DNA from 3 places in the Clostridium oceanicum genome. Region 1 is predicted to be linked to each of the others. Evidence: riboswitches for the same ligand, from Rfam matches in the RefSeq annotation. Region 1 holds a riboswitch; each other region holds the start of a gene.
The links. A riboswitch is a leader RNA that binds a small molecule or an ion and turns the genes downstream of it on or off. The one in region 1 is predicted to bind thiamine pyrophosphate.
Positions count from the first base shown of each region.

Region 2: it holds a riboswitch for thiamine pyrophosphate, as region 1 does, so the genes downstream of both, thiW (energy coupling factor transporter S component ThiW) here and thiD (bifunctional hydroxymethylpyrimidine kinase/phosphomethylpyrimidine kinase) in region 1, are expected to answer to the same signal.
Region 3: it holds a riboswitch for thiamine pyrophosphate, as region 1 does, so the genes downstream of both, ABDZ71_RS00420 (thiamine phosphate synthase) here and thiD (bifunctional hydroxymethylpyrimidine kinase/phosphomethylpyrimidine kinase) in region 1, are expected to answer to the same signal.

Region 1 is NZ_BAAACG010000008.1:716,263-719,575, reverse strand. It holds gene cytX (putative hydroxymethylpyrimidine transporter CytX) at 1-595, opposite strand, end outside; gene thiD (bifunctional hydroxymethylpyrimidine kinase/phosphomethylpyrimidine kinase) at 588-1,391, opposite strand; TPP riboswitch at 1,516-1,619, opposite strand; gene ABDZ71_RS09375 (D-alanine--D-alanine ligase) at 1,809-2,708, shown strand; gene pdxR (MocR-like pyridoxine biosynthesis transcription factor PdxR) at 2,825-3,313, shown strand, end outside.
Region 2 is NZ_BAAACG010000010.1:584,843-588,155, forward strand. It holds gene ABDZ71_RS13095 (NAD(P)-dependent oxidoreductase) at 1-555, shown strand, start outside; gene thiM (hydroxyethylthiazole kinase) at 665-1,462, opposite strand; gene thiW (energy coupling factor transporter S component ThiW) at 1,440-2,009, opposite strand; TPP riboswitch at 2,317-2,420, opposite strand; gene ABDZ71_RS13110 (HD-GYP domain-containing protein) at 2,636-3,313, opposite strand, start outside.
Region 3 is NZ_BAAACG010000001.1:95,210-98,522, forward strand. It holds gene ABDZ71_RS00415 (aminotransferase class III-fold pyridoxal phosphate-dependent enzyme) at 1-618, shown strand, start outside; TPP riboswitch at 735-837, shown strand; gene ABDZ71_RS00420 (thiamine phosphate synthase) at 1,152-1,757, shown strand; gene thiS (sulfur carrier protein ThiS) at 1,839-2,033, shown strand; gene thiF (sulfur carrier protein ThiS adenylyltransferase ThiF) at 2,037-2,843, shown strand; gene ABDZ71_RS00435 (thiazole synthase) at 2,992-3,313, shown strand, end outside.

The DNA of each region.
Region 1 (3,313 bases):
CATTCTTAGTAAAATCACCAATTACAGGTAACCAAGAAACAGGCATTGCAATTGAAAGTTCTAAAGCTGTAGTGAAATTTAAGTTTCCCCTAAGCTCTATAGATTTAGATAAATCTATTTTAGAAAACATAAATATACATAAAATTATTAATGAAATAACACAAATATCATTAACTTTTTTAGAATAATTAAAAAATGAGTAAGACCATATTATAACTATTACAGAAACAATCAGTAGGGATGTTTTGTAAGATATAGATAAAATAGGGCCAATAGCTCGTCCTCCTTGAATTATCATTATGGCAGACCAACCAAGAAGTTGCATTACATTTATAATAGAGACTATTTTTGCACCTAAAGAACCTAGGGAATTATGTATTGATTCCATAGCAGTACATTTATTAGAAAATGATATATATCCACCAAAAGACAATAATAATGTTCCTAATATGTGTCCAAGTATTATAGCTAAAAGTCCTTTAGAAATACCTAAAGGGGCTATAACAGAGCCTGTATATATTTCTGCTATAGAGATAGATGCTCCAATCCAAAGTAAAAACATAGATGGATTTTTTATTTTATTTGAGTTATTCAAAATCTACACCAGCTTCTTTATAAAGTTCAACTAAATGACCTACAGGGCCAACGCCTTTTCCTATTGAAAAAGAATTTTCTATAGCTTTTGTAATATAATCTTTTGATTTTTTAACAGCAGTTTCAATACTGTGATTTTTTGCTAAATATGAAGCTATAGATGAAGAAAGTGTACATCCTGTTCCATGAGTATTTTTTGTTTGGATTCTACTACCTTCTATTTTTATAAAATCTTTTCCAGTATATAAAATATCATTAGCATCATTACATCTGTGACCGCCTTTTATAAGAACATATTTTGGTCCCATCTTAGATATTTCTAAGGCAGCTTTTTTCATATCTTCTTCATCTTTTATTTTCATATCAGTTAATGTTTCTGCTTCTGGAATATTAGGGGTTACTACATCAGCTATAGAAATAAGTTCTTTTATTTTTTCTACAGCTTCAGGTTTTAATAAAAAGTAGCCACTTTTGGATATCATAACAGGGTCTACAACTATATTTTTAGCTTTGTATTCTTTAAGTAGGTTTGTTATAGTTTCAATTATTTCACTGTTTGAAACCATTCCTATTTTTACTGCATCTACATTTATATCATCAAAAATACATTTTATTTGAGCTTCTACAATTTTTTTATCAATGTCTTGTACATCAACCACTCCTAAAGTATTTTGAGCTGTTACTGCAGTTATTACACTCATACCAAATACGCCTAACGCGCTCATAGTTTTTAAATCCGCTTGTATACCTGCACCACCTGAGCTATCTGATCCAGCTATTGTTAAAACATTTTTCATATTAAGTACCTCCTAGTTTATGATTAAGTTTGAATTTTAGTTTATATCTTAAATTAAATCTTGTTATTTTTAATAAAAAAATGCCACTTGTAAGAAAAGCAGCATGGTTTTATTATATATAATATGTAGATATTATACTACTTCCCTTCGCCAGTATTATCTGGTATCAGGTTCAAAGGGTTAGAACTTATGCTCTTCTCAGCCAAATAGGCACCCCCGTAACAAAGGTATTTAATTTTACAATTATATTGTATACTTAAAAGATAACATTTTCAATATTTTAAGATTTATATGAAATATGAATTTAAACCACATTTGTACAAAAAAAGTTTAGTAGTGGTACTTTATTATATTTTATAAATGTATAAAATGAATTAAGAGGGTAATTAAATACCAGAGAGTATTGGAGGAGTATATATGAAAATAGGAGTAGTAATGGGAGGTATATCTTCAGAAAGAGAAATATCTTTAAATTCAGGTAAAGAGATAATGAAATATATAGATTCTGATAAATATGATGTAGTTCCTGTAGTTATAGATAAAAAAGAAGATATTGTAGAAAAATCAAAAGGTTTAGATTTTGCTTTTATAGCTCTTCATGGGAAATTTGGGGAAGATGGAGAAGTGCAATCAGTCCTTCAAACTTTAGACATACCTTATTCAGGATGTGGACCATTAACAAGTGGTATTTGTATGGATAAAGATGTTACAAAAAGAATGCTTAAAAGTGCAGATATTAATACAGCAGATTGGATTAATGTAACTAAAATAGATGAAATAGATTATGAAGCAGTAGAAAAAATGGGCTATCCAGTTTTTGTTAAACCTAATAGTGGAGGTTCTAGTGTAGCTACTAATTTAATAAAATCAAAAGAAGGTTTAAAAGAAGCTGTAGAGTTAGCATTAAAATATGATAAAGAAGTTATGATAGAACAATATATAAAAGGCGAAGAAATAACTTGTTGTATGTTAAATGAAAAGATGCTTCCAGTTATAGCTATAAAACCTAATGGAGAGTTCTTTGATTTAAAATGTAAATATGATGGAAGTTCAGAAGAAGTTATAGTAGATTTAGAGGAAAAACTTCATAAACAAGTAGAAAAAATGGCATTAGGTTGCTGGAAAGTATTAAAATGTGATGTTTATGTTAGAGTAGATATGATAGTTAAAGATTCTATTCCTTATGTACTAGAATTAAATACATTACCAGGAATGACTAAAAATAGTTTATTTCCTAAGAGTGCAAATGCAGTGAATATGTCTTTTTCAGATTTATTAGATGTTATGATACAAGATTCTTTAAAAGTAGAAAGATAATTTTTATGTAAAAATATATAGATATATAACTTTGAAAGGATTCTCTAAAAAATTAGAGAATCTTTTTTTATTGCACTAGTTTTTTATTTATGTGAAAATTAAAGAGAGGTGATTTAATGTTATTTGATATAAAACTGGACAAAAACTCCCCTGTTTATATACAAATAGGGAATTACATAAAATCTATGATATTAAATGGGATGATAAGAAAAGAAGAAAAATTACCTTCAACAAGAGAGCTATCTAATATGTTAAAGGTTAGTAGAAATACAATTATATATGCATATGAGTATCTTCAAGATGAAGGTCTTATATATACAAAAAGAGGAAAGGGGGCTTTTGTATGCGATGTAAGTATAAATTTGAAAAAAGATAACTGGAATATAAAATGGGATAGACTTATAAATGATTATGGTAAGTCTGCTGAAAAACTAGATATAATAAAGCATGAAGTTCCTTGGAAAAAAGGAATGATATCTTTTAAAAGTATATCTCCTGATGAAAATTTATTTGACGTAGAAGAATTTAAAAAATCTTTTTTAAATATAATGTCTTTGGAAAGAGAAAAAATATTAAATTATGGATATGCTATAGGCTATAAGTAT
Region 2 (3,313 bases), on a different contig from region 1:
TATAGCGAACTTATAAGATTATTTAAAGGACTTGGTAATGTTCAGTTTAAAGAAGAACAAATAGAATTAAGCGGTATAAATCTTGGTATAATTGGATTAGGAACTTTAGGAAAAATGATAGCAGATGCTGGTAATTTTTTCTCTATGAATATATACTACCACAATAGAAATAAAAGAAATGATGTTGATTATAAATATCTTTCAATAGATGTCCTTTTAAAAACTTGTGATGTTATAACAACTCATTTACCACGTAATACTGTTGTTATTGGTGATAAAGAATTTTCAGAATTTGGAAATGGTAAAATACTTGTAAATACAGGTCTGTCACCCTCTTTTGAACTTAGAGCTTTTGACAAATGGATAAAATGTAAAGGTAACTTTGCATTATTTGATATAAGTTCAACAACAGAAGAATTTAGAACTAAATATAAAGATTATCCTAATGTAATAATAAGTAATACTGTTTCTGGTTTTACTAAAAATGCACGAGAAAGATTAGCTCATAAGGTTATTTACAATTTAGAAAATGTTATTAAGTCAATTTCAGATTAAACTTTTAATAAATGCCTTACTAAAACCAATTAAATATATATTTTCCTATAAAAATAGTTTACCATCATACATTAATGGTAAACTATTATTCTGTAACTATATTTAAAAATTATCTTAATCTAAATTTTATTTTTTCCATTATTATATCATCAGAAATATTAAACATATTATCTAAAAGATCACATCTAAAACTTCCAGTACCTTTAGCATTCTTTGAAAGTTCACCACATATACCCATAAGAGCTACAGCTAAAACTGTACCTTGTAATATATCTAATGAAGAAATATAAGTAGCTATAAGGGATGTAAGCATACAACCTGTCCCTGTTATCATTGAAAGCATTTCACAGCCATTTTTTATTAAATATGTATAAGTTCCATCTGTTATTATATCTACTACTCCTGTTACTGCAATAACAGCTCCTGTTTCTATAGAAAATTTCTTTATCATTTCTATATTCTCATCAAAATTTTCCTCTGTTACAATATCTTTTTCTCCAACATCAATTCCTTTTGAATCATTTTTTATCCCACATATTGCTTTTATTTCGGACATATTTCCTTTTATAACAGTTGGATGACACTTTAAAATATACTTTTTTGCATATTGAAGTCTAAGTGTACTGCATCCAACACCTACAAGATCAATTACTTGTGGAATATTGTTTTCATAAGCTATTTTCCCAGAAATAAGCATAGATTCCATTCTAGTATCTGTTATATTTCCAAGATTAACTCCAAGCCCACTAGATTTAGAAGTAATTTCTGAAACTTCTAAAGGATGCTGGGCCATAATCGGTTTCCCCCCAACTGAAAGAACTATATTTGCACAATCATTTATTGATATAGGATTAGTTATACAATGTATTAATGGTTTTTTAGATTTAACACTCTCTTTTATTTCCAATAATTTGCTTATTATTGTTTTTTGGTCTATCATAAATTTTTGCCCCCAAACTCTTTTGAATTTTTTGAAGCATACCTATTCTACTTAAAGAACCTAGAAAAATAAATGCAATTGTTCCCCCTATAAGGGTAGCCATAATAAATGAAGGAACGTAAAACATCCATGTAAGTCCAGTTCTTCCCATTAATATAGCCATAACAGGGTATGAAACTATAGATCCTATTATACCAGTTCCTATAACTTCACCTATAACAGCAAAAATTATCTTTCCTTTAGATGCTCTATACAAAACTCCAGATAAAAATGCTCCAAAAACCGCTCCTGTTAGTGCAAGTGGTGGAATTCCCATAAAAAACATTCTTATAACACCAATTAATGTAGCACAAAGCAATGAATACCAAGGTCCAAGGATAACTGAACATACAATGTTTATAAGATGCGCCATAGGACATAGCCCTTCTACTCTAAGTATTGGAGAAATTATAACTCCCATAGCCACAAGCATTGCTAACATAAGTTTTTTTAATAAATTTGAATTTTGCCTCATAAAAAAATACCTCCTTAATAATATTTAAAATTCTACAAATCACATAGGAAATAAATACCATTAATAAGATATAGTTTTAGTACAATAAAATAGCAATTTCCTATATGAAATATCATATCAGACGGTCGAAGCTCAAAAGCTTCCTCTCACCTTGAAACACAAGTTCCCTCGCTATTTAATTGTGTTTTGCCATAAAAACTCAAGGCGCTCCCCTTTAGTTTTTAATATATAAAGTTTTAAAGCATAAAAAATAGGATACACGGAATAATGCGTATCCTATATATACTCTAAAACTTTATAAGCTGCTAGTATAAATATATTATTTCCTTACGCCGGCATTATCCGAATCAAGTTATGGGTCGAAGCATAAACTTCCTCTCAGCCTTAAATAAAGCTCCCCTTTTAAAAAATTATACCATATAAAAAATTTTTATACAATATTTCCTTAAATGCTGAATTTCCTAATACTATATTAATTTATTTTCAACTTATAATATAACTTGCATGAGTTAATTTATCATACTATTAAAATTAATTTAAACTAAATATATTTAATTGGTTAGTTTTAAAAATTTAACAAATTCCTTTTAAATAATCTAAATATAAGGTTAAAATAGCATAATACTTTATACTACATCTGTTATATTTATATTCTTTGTAGTCTTTAAATCAATAAAGTCAGAACCTATTGTTAATAAAGGCCTATCTATATTGTCTATATCAATTTTTATTATTTTTGCAATTTTACCATTACTTAGCTTAACTTTTTCTCCTATATAACAATTAATAATTCCTTCAATAAATTTATTTACATACTTATAATCTAATTTGTTTACACTTTGATTTTTTATTATTTTAAGTGCTTCAAAAGAAGTCCTTGTTTTTTTATAAACTAAACTTGATGTCATGGTATCAAATTCATCTGCAATAGCAACTATTTTAGCAAAATCATGGATTTTTTCACCTTTAATTTTTAAAGGATATCCTGTTCCATCACATCTTTCATGATGCATAAGTATTCCCATCAAAATCGATTCATCTATATTATGTATATTTTTTGCTATTTCATATCCAACAACTGCATGAGTTTTAACTTCACTAAACTCATCATCTGTTAATATTCTTCTTTTATTTAAAACTTCCTTATCTATTTTTATTTTACCTATGTCATGGAGAAATCCAGTATAACTTAAATATAATAATTGTTCTTTAGAAAAGCCTAACCATTTTCCTAACATGTAGCTTAATATTCCTACATTTACACAATGTTTATATAAACATTCATCTTCTTTTCTATAATCCAT
Region 3 (3,313 bases), on a different contig from region 1:
AGCTATTTTGAAAAATTAAGAAAAGTTTGTGATGAAAATAAAATACTTTTGATTTTTGATGAAATACCAACAGCAATTGGAAGAAGTGGAGAGTTTTATGTTCACCAAAACTTTAATGTAGAACCAGATATACTTGTACTTGGTAAAGGTCTTGGGGGAGGAGTTATTCCTCAAGCTGCAGTACTTACAAAATCTAAATATGATTTAGCAGAGGATATATCATTAGGTCATTATACTCATGAAAAACCAGCATTAGGTTGTGCAGCAATATGTGCTACCATAGATTATATTGATGAAAATAAACTTGTTTTTGAATGTAAAAAGAAATCAGAGTTTGCAAAGAGGTGTTTATCTAATCTTTATGATAAGCATGAATGTATTGGGGATTTTAGAGTACAGGGACTTTTGATTGCATTTGAATTTGTAAAAGATAGAATTTCAAAAGAAAAAGATAATAGTATTGCTGAAAAAATATTATATTATTGTCTAAATAAAGGATTGTCATTTAAAATAGGATCTGGTAATTGTCTTATTTTTCACCCTCCTCTTATTGTAGAAGAAGAAGAATTGTTATTTGCTTTTAATTTGATTGATGAAGCAATAAAGACACTTAAATAAATTTTAGAATTTAATATAGATTATATCTAAAATAATAATCATAAGTAATTATTTAATATAAAGTATTTACAAATAAAATTTTTAGAGTTAAAATAAATATAAAATTAAATATAGTAAAAAGTTGCTAGGAGTGCCTTGTTATGGCTGAGATCGATTTTATCGGAATCCTTTGAACCTGAAATAATTAATATTAGCGTAGGAAAGCATTATTATAATTAAAGTAAATTTTATATTTGGTTATAAATAGAGCTTGCCTTTAGGTGAGCTCTTTATTTATATGCCTATAAAATTATTTATTTGATTATTAATGGGTTAATATTTTTTAGTATAAATTTTTGAAAATAAATAAGAATTTTTAGCAAAGTAAAAAATTTTATAGATATACATGTTTTAGCTTTTTATTATTTAATATATCAAAAATCATTAATATATTTTAGTATTATGTAAATAAAAACAATAAACTTAAAATTAAAGATTTATGTTTAGAGGGGGTAATAACAGTAGAAAATGCTGAAGGTAAAGAATTATATCTTATAACTAATAGAAAACTTATAAAAGAAGGTGATATACAAACTGTTATAAGAAAAGCTATAGATGGAGGAGTAGATACTGTTATATTAAGAGAAAAAGATTTATCATTTGATGAGCTGTATCCTATAGCATATAAATTAAGACAAGTTATAGATAATAAAAATAAAACTGAAGGTAGTAATAAGAAAATAATAATTAATTCAAATATTGATGTGGCTAAAGAAATAAATGCAGACGGTTTTCATACTAATTTTGAAAACTTTATAAATAAAAATATTGAGTTTAATGGTTTGATTGGAGTTTCAGTTCATAGTTTAGAAGAAGCAGTACTAGCAGAGAAAAATGGAGCAAGTTATCTTCTTGCAAGTCACATATATAAGACAGATTGTAAAAAGGGATTAAAACCTAGAGGGTTAGACTTTATAAAAAGTATAAGAGAAAATACATTTATACCATTAATAGGGTTAGGTGGTATAAATGATGAAAATTTAGAAGATGTGATTTTAAAAGGAGCAGATGGAATAGCTGTAATGTCATATATTATGGCAGATGAAAATCCTTTTAAATCAGCTCAAAAATTAAAGAATAATTTAATAAAAGTAAGATAGTTAAAAATAACACTATCTTAGCAATGAAACTAGACTGAATATTCATAATATATTGAATTTTTAGAGAAAGGAGAAGGGTATATGATAGTTAATGGTAAAAATATAGATTACAAAGAAGGAATTACTGTTGAAAATCTTCTTGATAAATTAGATTTAAATATGGACAAGGTTGTTGTAGAAGTTAATCTTAATATAATATCAAAAGAAAACTATAGTGATATTTTACTTAATAAAGAAGATAAGATTGAAATAATAAGCTTTGTAGGTGGTGGTTAATCTATGAGAGTATCTATAAATGAAAAAAGTTTTTATGTAAAAGAAAATAGTAGTATTTTTGATATAAAAAATAGATTTAAAAAAGATGCTGATGTAGTTATTTTAAATGGGTTTCCCATAGAAAAAGATGAGGTTTTAAAAGAAAATGATAAAGTAGTTTTAATAAAAAAAGGTGAGATTCCAAGTAAAGAAGAACTTGAGCATCTTTTAGTTTCTAGGCATACTCCAAAAGTTTATGACAAGCTGAAAAAAGAGGCTGTTGGTATTGCAGGACTTGGAGGGCTAGGATCAAATGTTGCAGTATCTCTTTCAAGAATCGGTATAGGAAAACTTGTTTTAGTAGATTTTGATGTAGTTGAACCAAGTAATCTAAATAGACAACAATATTTAATAAAGCATTTAGGAATGAAAAAAACAGAAGCCATGAAAGAAATGATTTCAGAGATTAATCCTTTTGTAAAAGTAGAAATAAAAGATAAGTATATAACAGAAGATAATGTATTAGATATATTTAAAAATGTAGATATTATAGTGGAAGCTTTTGATAGTCCAAAATGTAAGGCTTCTTTAGTTAGTGAAATTCTAACAAAAACAAAGGATAAAGTAATAGTTGCTGCATCTGGAATGGCAGGTTATTTTTCTAGCAATACTATAAAAACTAAAAAAATAAATGATAGATTTTATTTAATTGGTGATGAAGTAAATGAAGCAAAAGAGGGGTCAGGCCTTATGGCTCCAAGAGTTTCTATTACAGCTAATCATCAAGCTAATATGGTTTTAAGGTTAATAATGGGGCAAAAGGAAACATAAATAAAAATTAAGTTGTTATATTTAACTAACAGATGTATATAATATTTAAATTAAAATTATATATAAATTTTTGAGGCATAAATAAAAAAATAAGAAAGGAAAAGTATAGTGAACTTACTACATATTATTCATTATACAGGGTGATTATATGGATATTTTTAAAATTGGTGGAGTAGAACTTAAAAATAGATTATTTATTGGTACAGGAAAATTTCCAGATAAAAAAATGTTAACAGAGGTTATAGAAAAATCAGAATCACAGGTTATAACTATGGCTCTAAGAAGAGTAGATATAACATCTAAAGAAGAAAATGTTTTAGAATATATACCTAAAGATAGAATACTCCTTCCTAACACTTCTGGTGCTAGAAATGCTGAAGAGGCGGTTAGAATTGCTAAATTAGCTAAAGCTAGTGGATGTGGAGATTGGATTAAAATTGAAGTTATAGAGGACAATAAATATTTACTTC